Regions from separate parts of the Paraburkholderia sp. SIMBA_053 genome, predicted to be linked through region 2. Evidence: riboswitches for the same ligand, from Rfam matches in the RefSeq annotation. Region 2 holds a riboswitch; each other region holds the start of a gene.
The links. A riboswitch is a leader RNA that binds a small molecule or an ion and turns the genes downstream of it on or off. The one in region 2 is predicted to bind glycine.

Region 1 (6,596 bases), on a different contig from region 2:
CTGCACCGCGGATGATCAAATTTCGCCTGTCGGTGAATGTTTAGGAATCCGGGACGGAGCGATTCTCCCACGCTAATTGCCGTTTGCGATATGACGTGAAAAATATCGACGTATTGACATTTTCTTGACAAATCCTCGTTTAATATTGCGGGCGGGGAGTCCATATGGATGGCAAATTGGACGCTCTATGCTTCACGAGCGATAGAACGAATCGGAGCGCCCTGCCGGATAGAACGTGTGGAGTTCTTGAAAAGGTGATGCGCTGTGAAAGCTAGGACTGTGCTGTCCCTAACACCACTTATAACGATTTGCAGCAACGAATGCTGGGCGTGGCGAATCTGCTCGCTTAGGAATGCGACGTCAAAGAAGCGGTTTTTATCATTACTCTTACTCCGATGACTGTCGAGGACGGCGTCGCGACGTCGAGTGCATGGGGATGGGTGACGCACTCGCTTGTGCTCGCGGGCTTTCCGTCGAATTGGCCGAACGGGACATTGATCGACGTCGAAACGGTTGCGTTACCCACGTCCTACGCACCGATCCGCGTCGGGAACAGCTTATCGGTGAGCAACATCGCCGACCTGATGCTGGCGATTAGGGGCTGCAGGGCCGTGAGAGCGTGATCGTTCGGAAGCGCACCGGCGACTATCTGATATGGGTCATGGACGTCCGCATATAAGGGCGAGGCGCCCGTTAGGAGGTAGCGGTATTTCCCGAGCTGACCCCGATCGAATCCGCGGTCCGGCGATTCGATGTTGCCGCCTGCTTGCGCCGCGCAGGCGATATTTGTTGGGCGAGCGGGGGCTGCCACAAGAGCCCGCGGACGCGTTGGTGGCCCGGCACAAACGGGCGTTGACTTCTCGGAAGATTCAGGCTATGGTAAATGCATATACATTTACCGCCGATCGTTCGGCAACCGCAAAGGCCAACCGCAAATCGTATGTTCACGGACTGCTATTGCACTCAGTTCAGACGTTCTGCAAACGCTTTGACTAGCGTTTACGACGAAGCTTTGAGGCCCATTGGCCTCAAGATCACCCAGTTTTCTCTGCTTCGCGCTCTTGAGAGGCTGGGTTCGGCGACGTTTAGCGAGGTAGCAACAGAGGCGGCTCTGGACAGAACTACGATCTCACGTAATCTGAATATTCTAATAAGTGCGGGGTGGGTGCAGGTTACTCCCGATACCGATGCACGATATAAACTGGCAAGCCTGAGCAAAGAGGGTGTGAAAAAACTGCGAAGCGCCGAGCCCTATTGGCGGGTCGCGCAGGCGAAAGTTGAAGCTGAAGTGCAGCGGTTCATGAGAGGGCCGGCGAATACCCGTCTCTTGGAGGCGCTGGAATCTCTGCAGCAGGTCAGTCCGCGCTCTTAGCCCTAAAGAAGGGTAAACACTCGTACGCGCACTCATTCGCATCATATAAGATGTATATACATCTATAAAGCAACGCCTTAATAGATGTACATACATCGGAACATGTGTCTTCATCGTAGTCTTTTCTGACGGTTAGATCCTCTTAAGTATTCGAACCATTTTGCAAGGAGAGATTCATGCCTACCTACGTGGTGTCTGCGGCCTCGGGCCGTCTTACGAAAGAAATGAAGCAAAAAATCGCGGACGGCATCACCCGTTCGCATACCAATGCAACGGGGGCGCAGGGTTTTTTCGCTCAGGTCATCTTTCAGGAAATTCAGCAGGGTGATCACTTTCTTGGGGGCAGTCCGTTGAAGTCTGAGCTGATCTTTATCCACGGCCACATTCGGGCTGGAAGGACTGCCGCGCAGAAGCGACAACTTCTCGAAGACATTTCGCAGGTAGTCGTTGAGGCTGCTGGTACACAAGGCCGCTCCGTGTGGGTGTACGTATCTGATTTGCTTCCCTCGCAGATGGTCGAATATGGCAAGGTCTTGCCGGAGCCGGGAGCTGAAGCGCAATGGCTTGAGTCGATGTCCGACGAGGATCGCCGTTATCTGCTCGGAATCTAGTGCGTAATCTACATAAGTGAACGGGCGAATTGGAGGGGACATGAGCACATCGATATACACCGGACAACCATCGAAAGGGATGAGACGCGAGGAACGAAAGATTGTGTTCGCGTCTTCGCTAGGCGCGGTTTTCGAATGGTACGACTTCTACTTGTACGGCTCGTTGGCCGCTATTGTTGGGAAGCAGTTCTTCTCCGGTGTCAATGAGACAGCATCGTTTATCTTTGCGTTATTGGCGTTTGCAGCGGGATTTGCCGTCCGACCATTTGGGGCGCTGGTATTTGGTAGATTGGGTGACCTTGTTGGGCGAAAATATACATTCTTGATCACCATCTTGTTGATGGGGGCATCGACGTTTGTTGTTGGCATCATGCCAAGCTACGCGACGATTGGTATCACAGCGCCTGTCGCGTTGATTGTACTTCGCCTGATTCAAGGGCTTGCGCTCGGAGGGGAATATGGCGGTGCTGCCACATACGTCGCCGAGCACGCACCCACTGGTAAGCGGGGTGCATTTACGTCGTGGATTCAGACTACTGCGACCCTCGGCTTCTTCCTTTCTCTCTTGGTGGTGTTGGGCGTAAGGCTGACGTTGGGCGAATCGAAATTTGCCGACTGGGGGTGGCGGATTCCGTTCATCTTCTCAATAGTTCTGGTTTCCATGTCGGTCTGGATTCGGCTCAGTCTTCATGAGTCACCGGTATTCCTAAAGATGAAGGCTGAGAATGCGACCTCCAAAGCGCCGATTAAGGAAGCATTCGGACAATGGTCGAATGTCAGGCTCGTTCTGATCGCGCTTTTCGGTCTCGTAGCAGGGCAGTCTGTAATCTGGTATGCGGGTCAGTTCTACGCTCTGTTTTTTCTGACCCAGACGTTGAAGGTGGAGTCGGTTACGGCGAACCTGCTCGTTGCTGGCGCTTTGGTTATCGGCACACCCTTGATTGTTCTGTTCGGATCGCTGTCGGATCGAATCGGGCGGCGGCCGGTCATGCTCACCGGATTCCTGCTTGCGGTGCTTCTCTATTTTCCACTATTCCATGGTTTGGCCCGCTATGCGAATCCTGCTCTCGCCGAGGCGCAGCAGCGCGCACCCGTGGTCGTGGTTGCGGATCCGGCGACATGTTCGTTTCAATTCAACCCGGTTGGCACCTCTGAGTTTGTGAACTCCTGTGATATCGCCAAGTCCTTCCTTGCCAAGGCGTCCGTGAACTACGAGAATCAAGCTGCACCAGCAGGTACCGTCGCTTCTGTGCGGGTGGGTGATCAAGTTATTTCAAGCTTCGAAGGGACGACCCTGAGTCCGGTCGAACGCAAGGCGAAGCTTAAGGAGTTTAATGGAGCGCTCGGCAGGCAGATAAGCGCAGTGGGATATCCGACCAGCGCTGATCTGAGCCAGATCAACTATCCAATGGTTATGTTGATGCTCACCGGCTTGGTGTTTCTCGTCGCGATGGTGTACGGCCCGATCGCAGCAACGCTGGTCGAGCTCTTTCCTACGCGGATCCGATACACCGCGATGTCTCTGCCGTATCACATCGGCAATGGCTGGTTTGGAGGTTTCCTGCCAACGACTGCGTTTGCGCTTGTTGCCGCCACCGGGAACATCTACGCGGGCATCTGGTATCCAGTGTCGATCGCAGCGGTGTCATTCGTCGTCGGTCTAATATTTCTCCCAGAAACGAAAAATCGCAATATCGAAGCATAGATGGAAAGGGCGACCGGGTTTGGCGGAATATGCTTCACTAGGCTTGGGTTGCCTGAGTACCAGTATGGGATCAGGTATACGCGCTTTTCTCAATCCTGAGGGGCGTAATGAACCGTCCTGAATAGCGAAAAGATACTCTCTCGTCGCATCCCCCGCAGCCAGGCCACGAGATGTGACAACGTCCTGTGTAATCCGCGTTGTGTACGTTGGTAGAGTAGGGAGATCGTTGAGGTTCCGACTTCGCGGTATTAGGGATTGGCACACGTCAAGTGTGCCAATGTTCTTTCAGCTCAATTTGAATACGCTATCGATCTCGACCGCGATACCCATGGGAAGGGTGTACACGCCGATAGCGGTTCGAGCCGGCAGCGGTTCGCCTTCAAATACACTAGACAAAACATCGCAAGCACCATTGGCGACTGCCGGATGCTGTTCGAAGTCGCTTGTCGTTCGCGAATACACGGTGAGCCGGATGCAGCGGCCTTATCTTCTCGAGACCAAGCGCTTCTTCGAGGCATGCAAGTGTCATTAGCATGGTTTGTCGAGCTGCGAAAGCTGCCTGCTCGACATCAATCGAGTCGCCGACTATCCCTTTAATCAGCTTTCCATCCAAAAAGCCGGCCATCCCGGATACATAGATGAGTCCATCCGCTTGGCTCACATTTGCATAGGCTCCAAACGGTTTGATCGCTTTCCTGAGTCTTGATTCGATGAGTTGATCCATAGTGTCTTGATAATGGTTTGGTTGGTATGCAATGAGGTTGTAGCGTGCGTGAAGGTCGCACCTTTTATCTTATATGAAACATTTATATATGAAGTCAAGAATAGAGAGATGGACTCGGAAGATTTCGCATTTCTACGCTTCATAAAAGCGATAGAGCTGAGAACGAATTTGCTTAGAATTTTTGTGTAGGATAGGGTGTAGGTGTTCGAAGATGTTGTGCGGAAGAGATCGCATTTTTGCGACGCCGACGGAGCAACCGCCCCGGAAACTCTCAGGCAAAAAGGACTGCGCAACGCGAACATCTGGAGAGTGATGCCTAGCGCATCCACCGAAGGGGAACTTCTCTGATACAGGGGAAGTGAAGCTCTCAGGTAACAGGACAGATGGGGCCTGGACGCCAGTTTTTTGGCGAACACTAAACCATCTGGATATATGACCATGCCAAAAGTCGCTGTGATCGGTGCCGGTATTACCGGCGTCACGACTGCCTACGCTCTCGCCCCGCGGGGATTCAACGTTACCGTTTTTGACCGTCATCGTTACGCAGCCATGGAAACATCGTTCGCGAACGGGGGGCAGCTTTCGGCGAGTAATGCTGAAGTCTGGAACAGTAGTGCTACGGTGCTAAAGGGGCTTAAATGGATGCTCACGAAGGAGGCTCCATTACTTTTAAATCCGTCGCCTTCGTACCATAAGTATTCGTGGATGGCCGAATTCCTGAAGCAGATCCCGCATTACGAAGCGAACACTGTGGAGACGGTGCGCATAGCACTACAAGCGCGAGAATACCTGTTCGAGATCGCGAAGAAAGAGAATATTTCTTTTGACCTAGAGCGGCGTGGGATTCTGCATTTCTATGCCGACCGAAAGGGCTTTGACGCGGCGGCCAAGGTAAATAGGCTCCTGCAAGCTGGAGGATTAGACCGTGAATCCGTATCGGCAAGTGAGATACGCAAGATAGAACCGACTCTATACGGCGATTTCTATGATGGTTTCTACACACCGTCGGACTCGACCGGAGACATACACAAGTTCACGAGAGGTCTTGCAGACGCGTGCGAACGCCACGGCGTCCGATTCCGGTTCGACTCAAATGTGCAGAATATCGTTCCTCTATCCGCGGGAGGTCTTCGGGTTGTGTCAACGGCGGCCGATCAAGAGCAAGTCGATGAGTTCGATCAAGTTGTGATCTGTGCAGGTGTGGGGAGCCGTGGATTCGCCTCGATACTGGGTGACCATGTCAACGTTTATCCGGTGAAGGGATACTCAATTTCGGTCTATCTTGATGACGAGGAGAGCAGGGCTGCAGCGCCTTGGGTAAGCCTTCTGGATGATGCAGCAAAGATTGTGACTAGCCGCTTGGGGGCTGATCGCTTTCGGATCGCTGGGACGGCCGAGATCAATGGCGTAAATCGTGACATCCGTGCTGACCGAGTCGCCCCACTCATCGCGTGGGCGCGAAAGCATTTCCCTGAGATGTCGACTTCTCGAGTCGTGCCATGGGCCGGCTTACGGCCGATGCTGCCTAACATGTTGCCGCGTGTAGGACGAGGCAAGATTCCGGGTGTCTTTTACAATACAGGTCATGGACATTTGGGGTGGACGCTTTCAGCCGCAACTGCGTATACCGTGGCTTCTCTCATGAGCCCAGTTGTTCACGATGCCGCGAGCACGGCGACGAAAGTAGCCTGATCTGCTTAATCAAGGAGTATGAGATGTCAGAAATTCCTCAACGAGTGACGGCGACCAAAGAAGCAATTGAGCTAATTCGAGAACTTAGCAAGAGACACGGGAGGTTGATGTTTCATCAGTCGGGCGGTTGTTGTGACGGAAGTGCGCCGATGTGTTTGCAAGAAGGTGAGCTTATAGTCGGCGACTCAGACGTTCGTCTGGGGGAGATCGAGGGCGTGTCGTTTTATATGGGGAAAGCACAGTACGAGTCGTGGAAGCATACCCAGGTTATCATCGACGCTATACCCGGGAATGGCGGAATGTTCTCCTTGGAGCGGGCGTCCGGACTACGGTTCCTGTCGCGATCGCGGCTTTTCTCTGAGGCGGAACTCGAATTGCTCGGCATTGTCCGATAGCTGCAACGGTCAGCGCCGGTTGAGACATCCCAAGAATCGGCGCTGGCGGTTGGTCGTTACCTGCATGGTGAAACGACAAATGAAACGTTGCGCTTTC
Region 2 (6,596 bases):
CGCGTTTGCAGCGCGAGACGCAGCGCGGGATTGCCTTGCGCGTCGACGGTCACCCCGACGAGACGGCCCGGCATCTGGCGCTTGAATTCGTCGCGCACGGCGAGGTAGGCCGCATGCGGGCCGCCGAAGCCGACCGGCACGCCGAAGCGCTGCGTGTTGCCGACGGCCACGTCCGCGCCCCACTCGCCCGGCGGCGTAAGCACGGTCAGCGCGAGCAGGTCGGCGGCGACCACCACGTGGCCGCCCGCTGCGTGGATCGCCTCGGTCAGCGCGCGATAGTCCCGCACGTCGCCGTTCACGCCCGGATATTGCAGCAGCACGCCGAATGCATTTGCGTTCGCGGCTTCCGCTGCGGGGCCCACTTTCACTTCGATGCCGACCGGCGTGGCGCGCGTTTTCACCACTTCAATGGTTTGCGGCAGCACGTCGTCGGCGACGAAGAATACATTCGACTTCGGCTTGCCCACGCGTTGCAGCAGCGTCATTGCTTCAGCTGCGGCGGTGGCTTCGTCGAGCAGCGACGCGTTCGAGATCGCGAGACCTGTCAGGTCCACGATCATTTGCTGGAAGTTCAACAGCGCTTCGAGGCGGCCTTGCGAGATTTCCGGCTGATACGGCGTGTACGCCGTGTACCACGCGGGATTCTCGAGCACGTTACGCAAGATCACCGTCGGCGTGTGGGCGTTGTAGTACCCCTGCCCGATGTACGAGCGGAACACCTGGTTCTTGTCCGCGAGTTCGCGCAGCGCGGCGAGCGCTTCAGCTTCGCTCTTAGGCTGTGCAAAGGGGCCGAGCGGCAGCGGTTCGGTGCGGCGGATCGTCTTTGGAATGACGGCGTCGATCAGCGCGGCGCGCGACGCGAAGCCCAAGGCTTCGAGCATCGCTTCCTGGTCGGCCGCATCCGGGCCGATATGCCGTTCAGCGAAGGCGTCATGCACTTCGAGCGCGGCGAGCGAGAGAGGAGTGCGGTTCATCAGACGATCCGGGTGTTCGAGCTTCATGGTGTTCCTGGCGGTGCGGCTGTCCGTGCTGGACCGTTCGAAACCTGGCGCTGTGCGCAAGGTCTCCTGAAGGAGCAATCCCAAAGGGATTTTCTTCAGCGCGCGGTCCCGTGTGTTTCGCGAGGGACGCGCCGCACCTGTCGGGTTATATAAAAGTGAATCAGGCGCCGATCGACTTCGAGTACGCGTCCGCGTCGATCAAACGATCCTGTGCTGCGTCCGAGGCCGGCTTGATCTTGAAGAGCCAGCTTTCATACGGGGCGCTGTTGACCGAATCGGGCGTGTCGGCAACGGCGGTGTTCGCTTCAATGATTTCGCCGGAAACCGGCGCGTAAATGTCCGAAGCGGCTTTGACCGATTCGATCACGGCGACGGTATCGCCGGCCGTGACGGTCTTGCCCAGTTCCTGTACTTCGAAGAAGACGATGTCGCCGAGCGCTTCCTGCGCGTGGTCGGTGATGCCGACCGTCAGCGTGCCGTCCGCCTCGGTGCGGACCCACTCGTGCGATTCGGTGTATTTCAGATCGGCCGGGATGCTCATCGGATGCTCCTATGCGGTGTGATTCGATATGGACTAAAAACTGGGAAAAGGACGCACGCGCCGGCTGCTAACAATGCTTCAACTCACAGCGAGTACTTTGCCGTTGCGCACGAACGGCAGTTTTACCACGCTTGCGGGCACGGATTTGTCACGAATCTGAACATGAACCGTGTCGCCCGGTTGCACGCCTTTCGGCACCCGCGCGAAGGCGATGGATTCCTGCATGGTCGGGGAGAAGGTGCCGCTGGTGATTTCGCCTTCGCCGTGCGGCGTGACGACCTTCTGATGCGCGCGCAGCACGCCTGCGGCCTTGCCGTTCTCCTTCAGCAGGATCAGACCGACGAACGCCGCGCGCGAGCCGTCCGCTTCCAGCCGGTTCTTGCCGACGAAGTCGCGCGCGGAGGTCAGGTCGACGGTCCACGCGAGACCGGCGTCGAGCGGCGAGATGTTGTCGTCCATATCCTGGCCGTACAGGTTCATGCCGGCTTCGAGACGGAGCGTGTCGCGCGCGCCGAGACCCGCCGGGCGCACGCCCTGTGCTTGGAGCGCGTTCCACAACGCGACGACGTGATCGGCCGGGACGATGATCTCGAAGCCGTCTTCGCCGGTGTACCCGGTGCGTGCAACGGTCAATTCGCCGAACGGTGTCGATTCGACGCGCGCGGCGTTAAAGGGCTTGAGTGTTTCGGTGGCAGAGCGGATGGCCGGGACGGTTTGCCAAACCTTCTCACGCGCGTTCGGACCTTGCACGGCGACGATCGCGAGATCGCGGCGCGGCGTGATGGTCAGACCAAAGCCGCCTTCGTTGAGCTGCTTGAACCACGCGATGTCTTTGTCGGCGGTGCCCGCGTTGACCACCACGCGGAAATGATCTTCGCCGAAGTAATAGACGATCAGGTCGTCGATTACACCGCCGTCCGCGTTCAGCAGGCACGAGTACAGCGCGCGCCCAAGCGTTTGCAGCTTCGCGACGTTGTTGGCGAGCGCATGCTCGAAGAACCCGCGCACGCGTTCCCCGGTGAAGTCGATGACGCACATGTGCGAGACGTCGAACATGCCGGCGTCGGTACGCACGGCGCGGTGTTCGTCGATCTGCGAGCCGTAGTTGACGGGCATGTCCCAGCCGCCGAAATCGACCATGCGAGCGTTGAGCGCGCGATGGGTGGCGTTGAGCGGAGTGTGTTTGAGTTCGGTCATGGGGCCTCGGGCGTCTCGCGAAACAAAAAAGGCCATGCAGAGCCGCGCCTCGCGGCCTGCTGGCTGCGAGCGTGGTTCTGCATGGCCCCTCTGTCCTCGATACCTGAGAGATTGCGCTGCCGCGGCGACGTTGATTCGTCACGGCGGAACGCGCGCCCCTTCGGTGGGCAGCTTGCCGGATCTGCACGACATTGCGATGCAGACGGCTACTGCCGCTCTCCAGAGTGCGAAAAACGGCGCCTTGATGTTGCGTGTGTTACGTGGCGGCCGGTCTTTCGACGCGTTCGGTCCTTTTGCCTGAGAGTTTGCGGGTGTGCCCCTTCGGCGGCGCGGCCTGCGAAAATCAGCGGCCCGCGCGCTCTCCCGACGCGTGCGGCGAATGTACGCGAGGGCCGGAGGCTTGTCAAATGAACGGTTTATTCGCCGTCATTCGTCCTCGTTCGCCCTGATTCGTCCTTATTCGCCCTTACTCTCCGATCGCATGCGCCGCGCCGTCCAGTTCCTGGTTCAGCACACGCTGTTCGTCGGGGGATAAGCCGCCGCCATGTTGCCCGGCCATTTCGTGCGCCTCGCGCCGGATCACATCCAGCCTATGATGCAACGCATCGCCTTGCGGCGGCGGGTAATAGCCTTGATTGACGCGATTGTCGATACGGCGGCTCAGATTGTCGATGCGGCCGTCGACCTGATGCAGGCGTTTATCGGCGATCTGTTGCGGGCTTGGACGCGGCGGCGGCTCGGTCTGCGGTGCTACCACACAGGCGGCGAGCGAACTCAGTAATACGCATGCGGCGAGGGCGCGGATGGGACGTGACATGAACTCTCCGTGAAGTCGTTGTGGTTTTGCGGTGCTACAGGCGTAGCAACGGATCACGGCAGACGAGCGCTGACCCGGACGGCCCGCTCTTTTGTAACGTTATATTGCTTTCCGCTTTGTCAGTTTTGCCGGCGCGGCACTTTACGCCGCGCCGGCAACACCTGAATAGCCTGTAACGCCGTTCAACGAACCCGCTGGAACGGCAGGCGGACGCCTTCGTCGGAACTGCGCGCCGCCAGTTCGATGACGGTCATCACGTCGACGGCATCTTGCGGGCTCACCGGAAATTTCACGCCGTGCTGGATCGCCTCGGCGAGCGCGGTGTAGAAGCCCGCATAATCGCCGTTGCGCGTCGGCAATTCGCGCTCCACTTCGCGGTCGCCCTCCAGCACGCGCAACGTGCCTGCGGCATTGCCGGCCGCGAAGCCCTCGTCGCCCGGACGCAAGCCGGCTTTCAACTGGTCTTCCTGCGTGTCGAGACCGTACTTCACGTAACTGCCGCGCGTGCCGTGAATGGCGAACCTCGGCGCGACGATCGCCGTCAGCGCGCTGGCGTGCAACACGACTTCGAACCCGCCGTAGCCCAACTGGATATGCACGTAGTCAGGCGCGCTCGCGTCATCGCGATGGGTGCGAACGGTCGCGGACACGGTCTGCGGCGCGCCGAACAACGCCAGAGCCTGGTCGATCAGGTGCGGTCCGAGATCGAACAGCAGCCCGCCGCCGCGCGACGCTTCCTCGCGCCAACGCTGACGCACTTCGGGACGGAACCGGTCGAAATGCGATTCATAGTGCGTGAGGCGTCCCAACTCGCCGCTCGCGAGCAGATCGCGAACGGTCATGAAATCGCCGTCCCAGCGACGGTTGTGGAACGGCACGAACAGCTTGCCCCGCGCGAGTGCAATGTTGGCGAGCGTGCGAGCGTCGGCGGCGCTCAGCGTAACCGGCTTGTCGACCACCACATGCTTGCCTGCTTCGAGCGTACGGCGCGCGAGGTCGAAGTGCGTGTCGTTCGGCGTGGCGATAACCACGCAGTCGATCTCCGGGAGCGCGAGCAATGCGTCGAGATCGGCCACCACTTTCGCGTGCGGATAGTCGGCGAGCGCGGCCTCGGGTCTGCCGGTCGCGATGGCGGCGACGCTGGCGCGGCCGCAGTGCTCGATCACCGGTGCATGAAACGTCGCGCCTGCGAATCCGTAACCCATCAATCCAATTTTCAGCGATGCGGACATGCGTGTCTTCCTGCAAAAACGGCGCGCCGCTTTGCCACCGCGGCGGCGGCGCGCAACGCCGTCATTGTGGCATGGCCGGGACCGGGATTGCGCCGGCAGGCCAGGTGCCGAAGCTCTGCCATTTTTCCCAAAGCGGTGGGCGCCGGTTCAACGGCGGGATTCGTCGAGCGAATCTATCCGCCGATTTCATCCGTGTTAACATCGCTCCTCTCGCGCCAACCGAGGCGCGCCGGGCGAGCCTCGCAACGCGTGGCATGCATTCCCTGAGCGCGCGCCGCGCGGCATGCGCCGGCTTCGCGACCGGCAATACTGCGCTGCGGCGCCTCAGGCGCCGCTATCAAACGGCGTGTTCGAGTGCTCCGTCTGAACAGCCGCTTTTCAACCCGCACTACCCCATCCACAGACGATGTCCGCAGGCCTGAATCCCGCTCAAAATGAAGCGGTCCGTTACCTTGACGGGCCGTGTCTCGTACTCGCCGGCGCAGGGAGCGGCAAGACGCGCGTGATTACGCAGAAAATCGCGCACCTGATCGAGGCAAAGGGCTTCGAGCCGCGCCACATCGCAGCGGTCACGTTCACGAATAAAGCCGCGGCGGAAATGCGCGAGCGCGTGGGAAAACTGCTCGAAGGCAAGACGCTGACCACGCCCGGCAAGGAAGGCCGCAAAGTGCCCGTCAATCAGTTGACGGTGTGCACGTTTCACTCGCTCGGCGTGCAGATTCTGCGGCAGGAAGCGGAACACGTCGGCCTCAAGCCGCAATTCTCGATCATGGATTCCGACGACTGCTTCGGCATGATCCAGGAGCAGGTCGGCTCGACGGACAAGGGCTTTATCCGCAAGATCCAGTCGATCATTTCGCTGTGGAAGAACGGGCTCATCATGCCCGAACAGGCGATCGCGATTGCCGCGAATGAAGACGAGCACCAGGCGGCGATCGTCTATCGCAACTATGTGGCGACGCTGCACGCGTACCAGGCGGTCGATTTCGACGATCTGATCCGCCTGCCCGCCGAACTCTTCGCGAGCAACGAGCAGGTGCGCGATCGCTGGCAAAACAAGCTGCGTTATCTGCTGATCGACGAATATCAGGACACCAACGCCTGCCAGTATGAATTGCTCAAGCAACTGGCCGGTCCGCGCGCGGCATTCACGGCGGTGGGCGACGACGATCAGGCCATTTACGGCTGGCGCGGCGCGACGCTCGAGAACCTTGCACAACTCGGCAAGGATTTCCCGAAGCTGCATGTGATCAAGCTCGAGCAGAACTATCGTTCGACGGTGCGCATTCTCACGGCCGCCAACAACGTGATCGCGAACAACCCGAAGCTCTTCGAAAAGAAGCTGTGGTCCGAGCACGGCATGGGGGATTCGATCACCGTCACGCCCTGCAACGACGAAGAGCACGAAGCCGAGTCCGTAGTGTTTCGTCTGTCCGCGCACAAGTTCGAGCGCCGTGCGAATTTTCGCGACTACGCAATTCTCTATCGCGGCAACTTCCAGGCGCGCATTTTCGAACAGGTGCTGCGCCGCGAGCGGATTCCGTATGTGCTGTCCGGCGGCCAGTCGTTCTTCGATAAAGCCGAAATCAAGGACATTTGCGCGTATCTGCGGCTGATTGCGAATGCTAACGACGACCCCGCGTTCATCCGCGCGATCACCACGCCGCGTCGCGGTGTCGGTAACACGACGCTCGAAGCGCTCGGCTCGTTCGCGGGTCAAGCGAAGGTGTCGCTGTTCGAGGCGGTGTATATGGGCGGCATCGAAGCGCGCTTGTCGCCGCGTCAGATCGAACCGATGCGCGTGTTCT
Region 3 (6,596 bases), on a different contig from region 2:
ACTTCTACCGTACTCAGCGAGCGTTATCCGCAGATCCGCGGCGCGGCGCCGAAACCTGAGCGGCCGGCGTCAGGCGTCGAGATCGTTCGCGTCGATGCCTAGTTCGGCTGCCATGCGCCGTACCACTCCCTGAAGACGGTTGACCTGATCGGCAAGCCGTTTCTGTTCAGCCTTCACCGCTTCGAACGTGGACAGCGGCACGGTTTCGTCCTCGCCTCCGCCCGACTGCGCGAACTCGCTCAGGTTCACTTCGCCGCATAGCAGATGCATCCATCTGTTTTCGCGCTCGCCCGGCGTGCGAGGCAGTTTGACGACACGCGGCGGATCGTTCGCGGCGAGTTCGTCGAGAAACGCCTCGACCGACGAGATATCGGCAAAGCCATGCAAGCGCGCGCTGTTCAGGCGCAACTCCGCCGCCGTCTGCGGGCCGCGAAGCAACAATGTGGTCAGCAACGCGGCGGACTGGCTCGGCAGACCGAGCACGCGATTCATGTTGTGCTCGAAGCGCGGCACACGGCTGCTACTGGCTTCCATCACGAGGCTTAGCCGTTTCAGACCGTCGAGCGCCGTTAGTACTTCTGCCTCGGTCGCGTTCATGACGGGCGAGCGGCCGGTCTTCTGATTGCAGCCCAATGTCAGCGCATTGAGCGAGAGCGGATAACTGTCGGGCACCGTGTGCTGTTTTTCGACGAGCACGCCAAGCACGCGCCCCTCGAGCAGGGTCAATGCGCGGATGGCGGGACGGGACGGAGCGTCGGGAGTCGAGTTCATTTGATGTAGCGGCATGTGCCGGTGTGGTCGTGGATAACACGCCTTACCATCGCTCTGCGAGGCGGCACTTTTCTCCTGGTGGGCACTATGATAAACGGCCCGCGCCTTGACGACGTATGAATCGTCGCGACGGACTGCGGCGCGTAAACGTGCGCTGGGCACGAGGTCTGCTTTCTCATCGTCTTTCTCGACACGGAGTGTTTAATGCCAATGCGTTCACAGTCGGTCCTGCGCGTGAGCGCTATCTCCCTCGCGGTGGGCGCCGTGTGCCTGCTCGGCGCCTGTGCGCTAAACCCAGGCGGCAAGAGCGGCAATGCGCGTGTGCCAGAGCCCGCCAAGCCGGTCGACCTCGGGCGCTATCTGGGCCGCTGGTACGAACTGGCACGCTACGAAAACCGCTTTGAAAAAGGCTGCGAGTCGGTGACCGCCGACTACGCCGCGCGTGAAGACGGCCTGATCGACGTGACCAACAGTTGCCGCAAGGGTGGCGTTGAAGGCCCGCTCGACGCCTCGAAGGGGCGCGCCAAGGTGGTAGCTGGATCGAACAACGCGAAGCTGAAGGTGTCGTTCTTCGGCCCGTTCTTCGTCGGCAATTACTGGGTGCTGGATCACGCCGACGACTACAGCTGGTCGATCGTCGGCGAACCGAGCGGACGCTATCTGTGGATTCTGACGCGTGAAGCGAAACCGGTCGCCAGTGTGAAAGACATGTTGATCGAGCGAGTGCGTGCGCTTGGCTACGACACGTCGATGTTGCGCATCACGCAGCATACGTAACGCGCCAGAAAACACTTGCCGGGAGAAATTTTGCCCGGTATCGTCGTGGCGTTCTGCAAAGCAGCGCGGGAGAGATCGTCTGAAGCCAGGGCGACGCCGACGGAGCAACCGCCCCGGAAACTCTCAGGCAAAAGGACCGCGCAGCAGGAACATCTGGAGAGCGGCGCCGCGCGCGCCCACCGAAGGGGATTCCCGCGCACATACAGCGCTTTCGCGCAGCGCGGGAAGAAACTCTCAGGTACATGGACAGATGGGGCATCGGCACCGGTTTCGTACGAAATCGAACCCGGTGATGCTCAACTACTCTGGACCATGTCATGTCACGAATCGCCATTATCGGCGCCGGCATTACCGGCGTCACGACCGCGCACGCCCTCGCCCAATGCGGCCACCACGTCACCGTGTTCGAACGTCATCGCTATGCTGCGATGGAAACCTCGTTCGCCAACGGAGGCCAGCTGTCGGCCAGCAATGCAGAAGTTTGGAACAGCATGGCCACTGTTCTGAAAGGCTTGCGCTGGATGTTCACGCGCGACGCCCCGCTGCTGCTCAATCCCGTGCCCACGTGGCACAAGTATTCGTGGATGGGCGAGTTCCTGCGGCAGATTCCCCACTACCGGGCGAACACCGTCGAAACGGTGCGGCTTGCCATCGCCGCGCGCGAGCATCTGTTTTCGATCGCCGAGCAGGAAGGCATCGACTTCGATCTCGAACGGCGCGGCATTCTGCACGTCTACAAGACGCGCAAGGAGTTCGACGCGGCGGCCAAGGTGAATGACCTGCTGCGCGAAGGCGGACTCGAACGCAGCGCGGTGACGGCGAGCGAAGTGCAGCGCATCGAGCCCACGCTGCACGGCGATTTTTACGGCGGCTTTTTCACGCCGTCCGATTCGACTGGCGACATCCACAAGTTCACGCGCGGTCTCGCCGATGCATGCGTGCGCCACGGCGTGCAGTTTCATTACGATGCGGAAATCATGTCGATCGAGCAACCCGCCGAAGGTCGCTTCTCGCTCACAGCCCACCTCGAAGGCGAGACGCAGCGCTTCGGGTTCGAGCGGATCGTCGTGTGTGCCGGCGTGAAAAGCCGTGACTTTGCTGCGATGCTCGGCGATCACGTGAATGTGTACCCGGTCAAAGGCTATTCGATTACCGTTTGTCTCGACGATGCAACGAGCAGGCAGCGTGCGCCGTGGGTCAGCCTGCTCGACGACAGCGCGAAGATCGTGACGAGCAGGCTCGGCGCCGACCGTTTTCGCGTCGCGGGCACGGCGGAGATCAACGGCTTCAATCGCGATATCCGCTCCGCCCGGATTGCTCCGCTAGTAGACTGGACGCGGCGGCATTTCCCCGAGGTATCGACCGCGCGCGTCATTCCGTGGGCTGGATTGCGGCCGATGCTGCCGAGCATGCTGCCCAAGGTCGGACGCGGAAAACGGCGCGGCGTGTTCTACAACACGGGGCACGGCCACCTCGGCTGGACGCTGTCGGCCGCAACGGCACAGGCGGTGGCGCGCGCGATTGAATAGCCCGCCGCCACGAAGACGCGGCATCTGCTAGTGTTGTGCTATCCGCGTCTTGACCTTGAAAACCATGGCTCATTCGGGCTTTCCCAATCCGGACAGCGCCGCCCCCGACGGCGCGGACGGCGCTCGTCTGAGCGACGAGCAGATTGGCGAAGAGGCGACGCGGCGGCTCGCATGGGACGCCGCGGTTCCTGAACGTACGATCACGGTGGAAGTCAGCAACGGGCGCATCGTGCTCAACGGCGAACTCGAACACAACGCCCAGCGAATCGCGGCGCTCGAAGACGTGACGCGCCTGTTCGGCGTCGCAGGCGTATGCGATCGACTGGTCGTGAAGCACCCGTGAGCGGGCCAAGATCCAACCCGCTCAACCTCGATCTGCACGCAGCAACGCGCGGCAATGCCTCGCGATCTGCTTCTCTTCTTCGGTATGAAGCACCCTCACCTTGCCCGAGACGTCGCCTTCATGAAGACCGAGAAACGACAGCCCCTCGCAGATCCGTTTGCGCATCTGCACGCTGTGTTCGCCGATGCCGCCGGTGAACACCAGCATATCGATGCCGCCCAGCAAAGCCGCATATCCGCCAATGGTCTTGCGCACCGCGGTCGCGAACGCGTCGAGCGCCAGTGACGCATGCGGGTCGCCCGCCGCCGCGCGTTGTTCGAGCGCCTGCATGTCGCTCTCGCCATCGGCGTAACCGGCCAGGCCGCTGTGCCGGTTCAGCAGCGTTTCCAGCCCGTTTGCGTCTAGTTTCTCCACTCGCATCAGATATAACAGCACGCCCGGGTCGAGGTCGCCGCAACGCGTTCCCATTGGCACGCCGCCGGTGGGCGTCATGCCCATCGACGTATCGACCGAGCGGCCGTCGCGCAATGCGCACACGCTCGAACCGTTCCCGAGATGCGCGCACACCACCCGCGCCGGCAACGTGGCGCCAAGCTGGGCGACGAGCGATTCATACGACAGCCCATGAAATCCGTAGCGAATCACGCCGGCTTCCGAATAGCGCCGCGGTAACGCGAGTTGCGCGGCACGCGGAGGCAGCGTCGCATGAAAAGCGGTGTCGAAGCAGGCGAAGTGCTGGGCGCCGCCGAAAATCTTCTGCGCTTCGTCGATCAGATCGAGCGCGGGCGGAATATGCAGCGGCGCGAAATGCACTGCGTCCTGCAAGCGGCGGCGGACCTCGGGCGTCAGCCGCTGATGCGAGCGTAAGTGCGGGCCGCCGTGCACCACACGGTGGCCCACCGCCGTCGGTTGCTCATGATGTTGCTGGGCGAGCACGGTGGAAAGCTTTTGCAATGCGTCGGTTTGCGACTCCAGCACATGCTCCTCCTGGACGAGCACGCGCCCGTCGGGAGCCGCGATCCGCAAGCGGCCGTCGCGGCGGCCGATGCCTTGTGCGCTGCCTTCGAGCAGCAGCGATTCGTCGTCGCCGGAATGTTCGAACAACCCGAACTTCAGCGACGACGATCCGCTGTTCAGCACGAGAATGGTATGCGGCGAAGCGCCGTCCTGAGTGGTCATAACGGGCCTCGCTCAGCTTTTCCACGTCCAGTTGCGGATTTCTTCCTTGTCGATGCCCTCGGCATGCGCGTAATTCAGATGCTCGATAATCTGGCCGCGCAGCCATTCCTTCGCATGGTCGCCGACACCGCGCAGCTTCGGCACGCGGTCGATCACGTCGATAGCCAGCGAAAAACGGTCCACCTGATTGATGATCGCGAGTTCGAGCGGCGTGTTGATGTTGCCCTTCTCGTGATAACCGTGCACATGCAGGTTCTCGTGGTTCGTCCGGTTGTAGGTCAGCTTGTGAACCAGCGACGCGTACGAATGGAAATTGAAGATCACCGGCTTGCTCGTCGTGAACAGCGAATCGAAGTCGCGGTTCGTCAGCCCATGCGGATGCGCATGCTCGGGCATCAGCCGGAACAGATCGACCACGTTGACGAAACGGATTTTCAGATCCGGGAAACGCTCCTTGAGGATCTCGACGGCGGCGAGCGCTTCCATCGTTGCGATGTCGCCCGCGCAGCCGATCACCACATCCGGCTCGGCACCCTGATCGGTCGACGCCCAGTCCCAGATGCCGATGCCCTTCGTGCAATGCGTAACGGCTGCATCCATGTCGAGATACTGCAGGTGCGGCTGCTTGTCGGCGACGATCACGTTCACGTAGTCGCGCGAACGCAGGCAGTGATCGGCCACGCTCAGCAGGCAGTTCGCGTCGGGCGGCATGTAGATTCGCACCACGTCCGGGCTCTTGTTCGTCACCACGTCGAGAAAACCGGGGTCCTGATGCGTGAAACCGTTGTGATCCTGGCGCCATACGAGCGACGTGATCAGCAGGTTGATCGACGGCACCGGCTGACGCCAAGCCAACTCGCGCTTCGCTTTTTCCAGCCACTTCGCGTGCTGGTTGAACATCGAATCGATCACGTGCACGAAGGCTTCATAAGTGGCGAAGAGTCCATGCCGCCCTGTCAGCACGTAACCTTCGAACCAGCCTTCCAGCGTGTGTTCGCTGAGCATTTCCATCACGCGGCCGTCCGCCGACAGCGCGCCGCCGTCCGCGTCGCCGGGGTCGCCCGCCGCGAGCCACGTCTTGCCCGATGCTTCGTAGATGGCAGTCAGCTTGTTGCTTGCGGTTTCATCCGGCCCAAACACGCGGAAGTTGGTCATGTTGTTGCGCATGACATCGCGCAGAAACTCGCCAAGCACCTGAGTCGGCGACGTGTATGCGGATGCGGGCTTTCTCACGTCGACCGCATAGTCGCGAAACGGGGGCATGTCGAGCGTCTTGCATAGCGCGCCGCCGTTCGCATGCGGATTGGCGCTGATGCGGCGCGCGCCCTTCGGCGCGAGTTCGCGCAATTCTTCGACGAGGCGGCCGGAAGCGTCGAACAGCGCTTCAGGCTGATAACTGCGCAGCCAGGCTTCTACCAGTTTGAGGCTTTTGCTGTTCGTCACGGGATCGGCAATCGGCACCTGATGCGCGCGCCATGAGCCTTCCACCTTGTGGCCGTCTACTTCCTTCGGACCGGTCCAGCCTTTCGGCGAGCGCAGCACGATCATCGGCCAGCGCGGCCGCGTCGGGTCGTTGTTATCGCGTGCATGCTGCTGGATCGCGCGGATTTCGCCGACGCACTGTTCGAGCGTGGCTGCCATCTGCTGATGCATGACCTCGGGATTGTCGCCTTCGACGAAATACGGCTTGTGTCCGTATCCGGTAAGCAGCGCTTCGAGTTCTTCGCGTGGAATCCGCGCGAGCACGGTCGGGTTCGCAATCTTGTAGCCATTCAGATGCAGAACCGGCAGCACAGCGCCGTCGCGAATCGGATTGAGGAACTTGTTCGAATGCCACGACGTGGCGAGCGGACCGGTTTCGGCCTCGCCGTCGCCGACCATTACCGCGACGATCAGGTTCGGGTTGTCGAACGCGGCGCCGTAACCGTGCGACAGGCTGTAGCCCAGTTCGCCGCCTTCATGGATGGACCCGGGCGTTTCGGGCGTGCAATGCGAGC

Region 1: it holds a riboswitch for glycine, as region 2 does, so the genes downstream of both, SB753_RS29030 (D-amino acid dehydrogenase) here and gcvT (glycine cleavage system aminomethyltransferase GcvT) in region 2, are expected to answer to the same signal.
Region 3: it holds a riboswitch for glycine, as region 2 does, so the genes downstream of both, SB753_RS01820 (D-amino acid dehydrogenase) here and gcvT (glycine cleavage system aminomethyltransferase GcvT) in region 2, are expected to answer to the same signal.

What each region holds. Positions count from the first base shown of each region.
Region 1 covers NZ_JAWRXU010000014.1:104,738-111,333, reverse strand. Annotated here, with positions in the region: gene SB753_RS29050 (MarR family winged helix-turn-helix transcriptional regulator) at 884-1,372, shown strand; gene SB753_RS29045 (tautomerase family protein) at 1,549-1,983, shown strand; gene SB753_RS29040 (MFS transporter) at 2,024-3,688, shown strand; gene SB753_RS29035 (hypothetical protein) at 4,077-4,412, opposite strand; glycine riboswitch at 4,622-4,710, shown strand; gene SB753_RS29030 (D-amino acid dehydrogenase) at 4,851-6,104, shown strand; gene SB753_RS29025 (DUF779 domain-containing protein) at 6,128-6,499, shown strand.
Region 2 covers NZ_JAWRXU010000007.1:122,326-128,921, forward strand. Annotated here, with positions in the region: gene gcvP (aminomethyl-transferring glycine dehydrogenase) at 1-1,001, opposite strand, end outside; gene gcvH (glycine cleavage system protein GcvH) at 1,162-1,542, opposite strand; gene gcvT (glycine cleavage system aminomethyltransferase GcvT) at 1,621-2,739, opposite strand; glycine riboswitch at 2,820-2,972, opposite strand; glycine riboswitch at 3,014-3,115, opposite strand; gene SB753_RS21615 (hypothetical protein) at 3,206-3,556, opposite strand; gene SB753_RS21620 (oxidoreductase) at 3,739-4,788, opposite strand; gene SB753_RS21625 (UvrD-helicase domain-containing protein) at 5,195-6,596, shown strand, end outside.
Region 3 covers NZ_JAWRXU010000001.1:390,943-397,538, forward strand. Annotated here, with positions in the region: gene SB753_RS01805 (SLATT domain-containing protein) at 1-59, shown strand, start outside; gene SB753_RS01810 (YceH family protein) at 70-771, opposite strand; gene SB753_RS01815 (lipocalin family protein) at 976-1,548, shown strand; glycine riboswitch at 1,605-1,697, shown strand; gene SB753_RS01820 (D-amino acid dehydrogenase) at 1,866-3,077, shown strand; gene SB753_RS01825 (BON domain-containing protein) at 3,142-3,420, shown strand; gene SB753_RS01830 (acetate/propionate family kinase) at 3,442-4,599, opposite strand; gene SB753_RS01835 (phosphoketolase) at 4,612-6,596, opposite strand, start outside.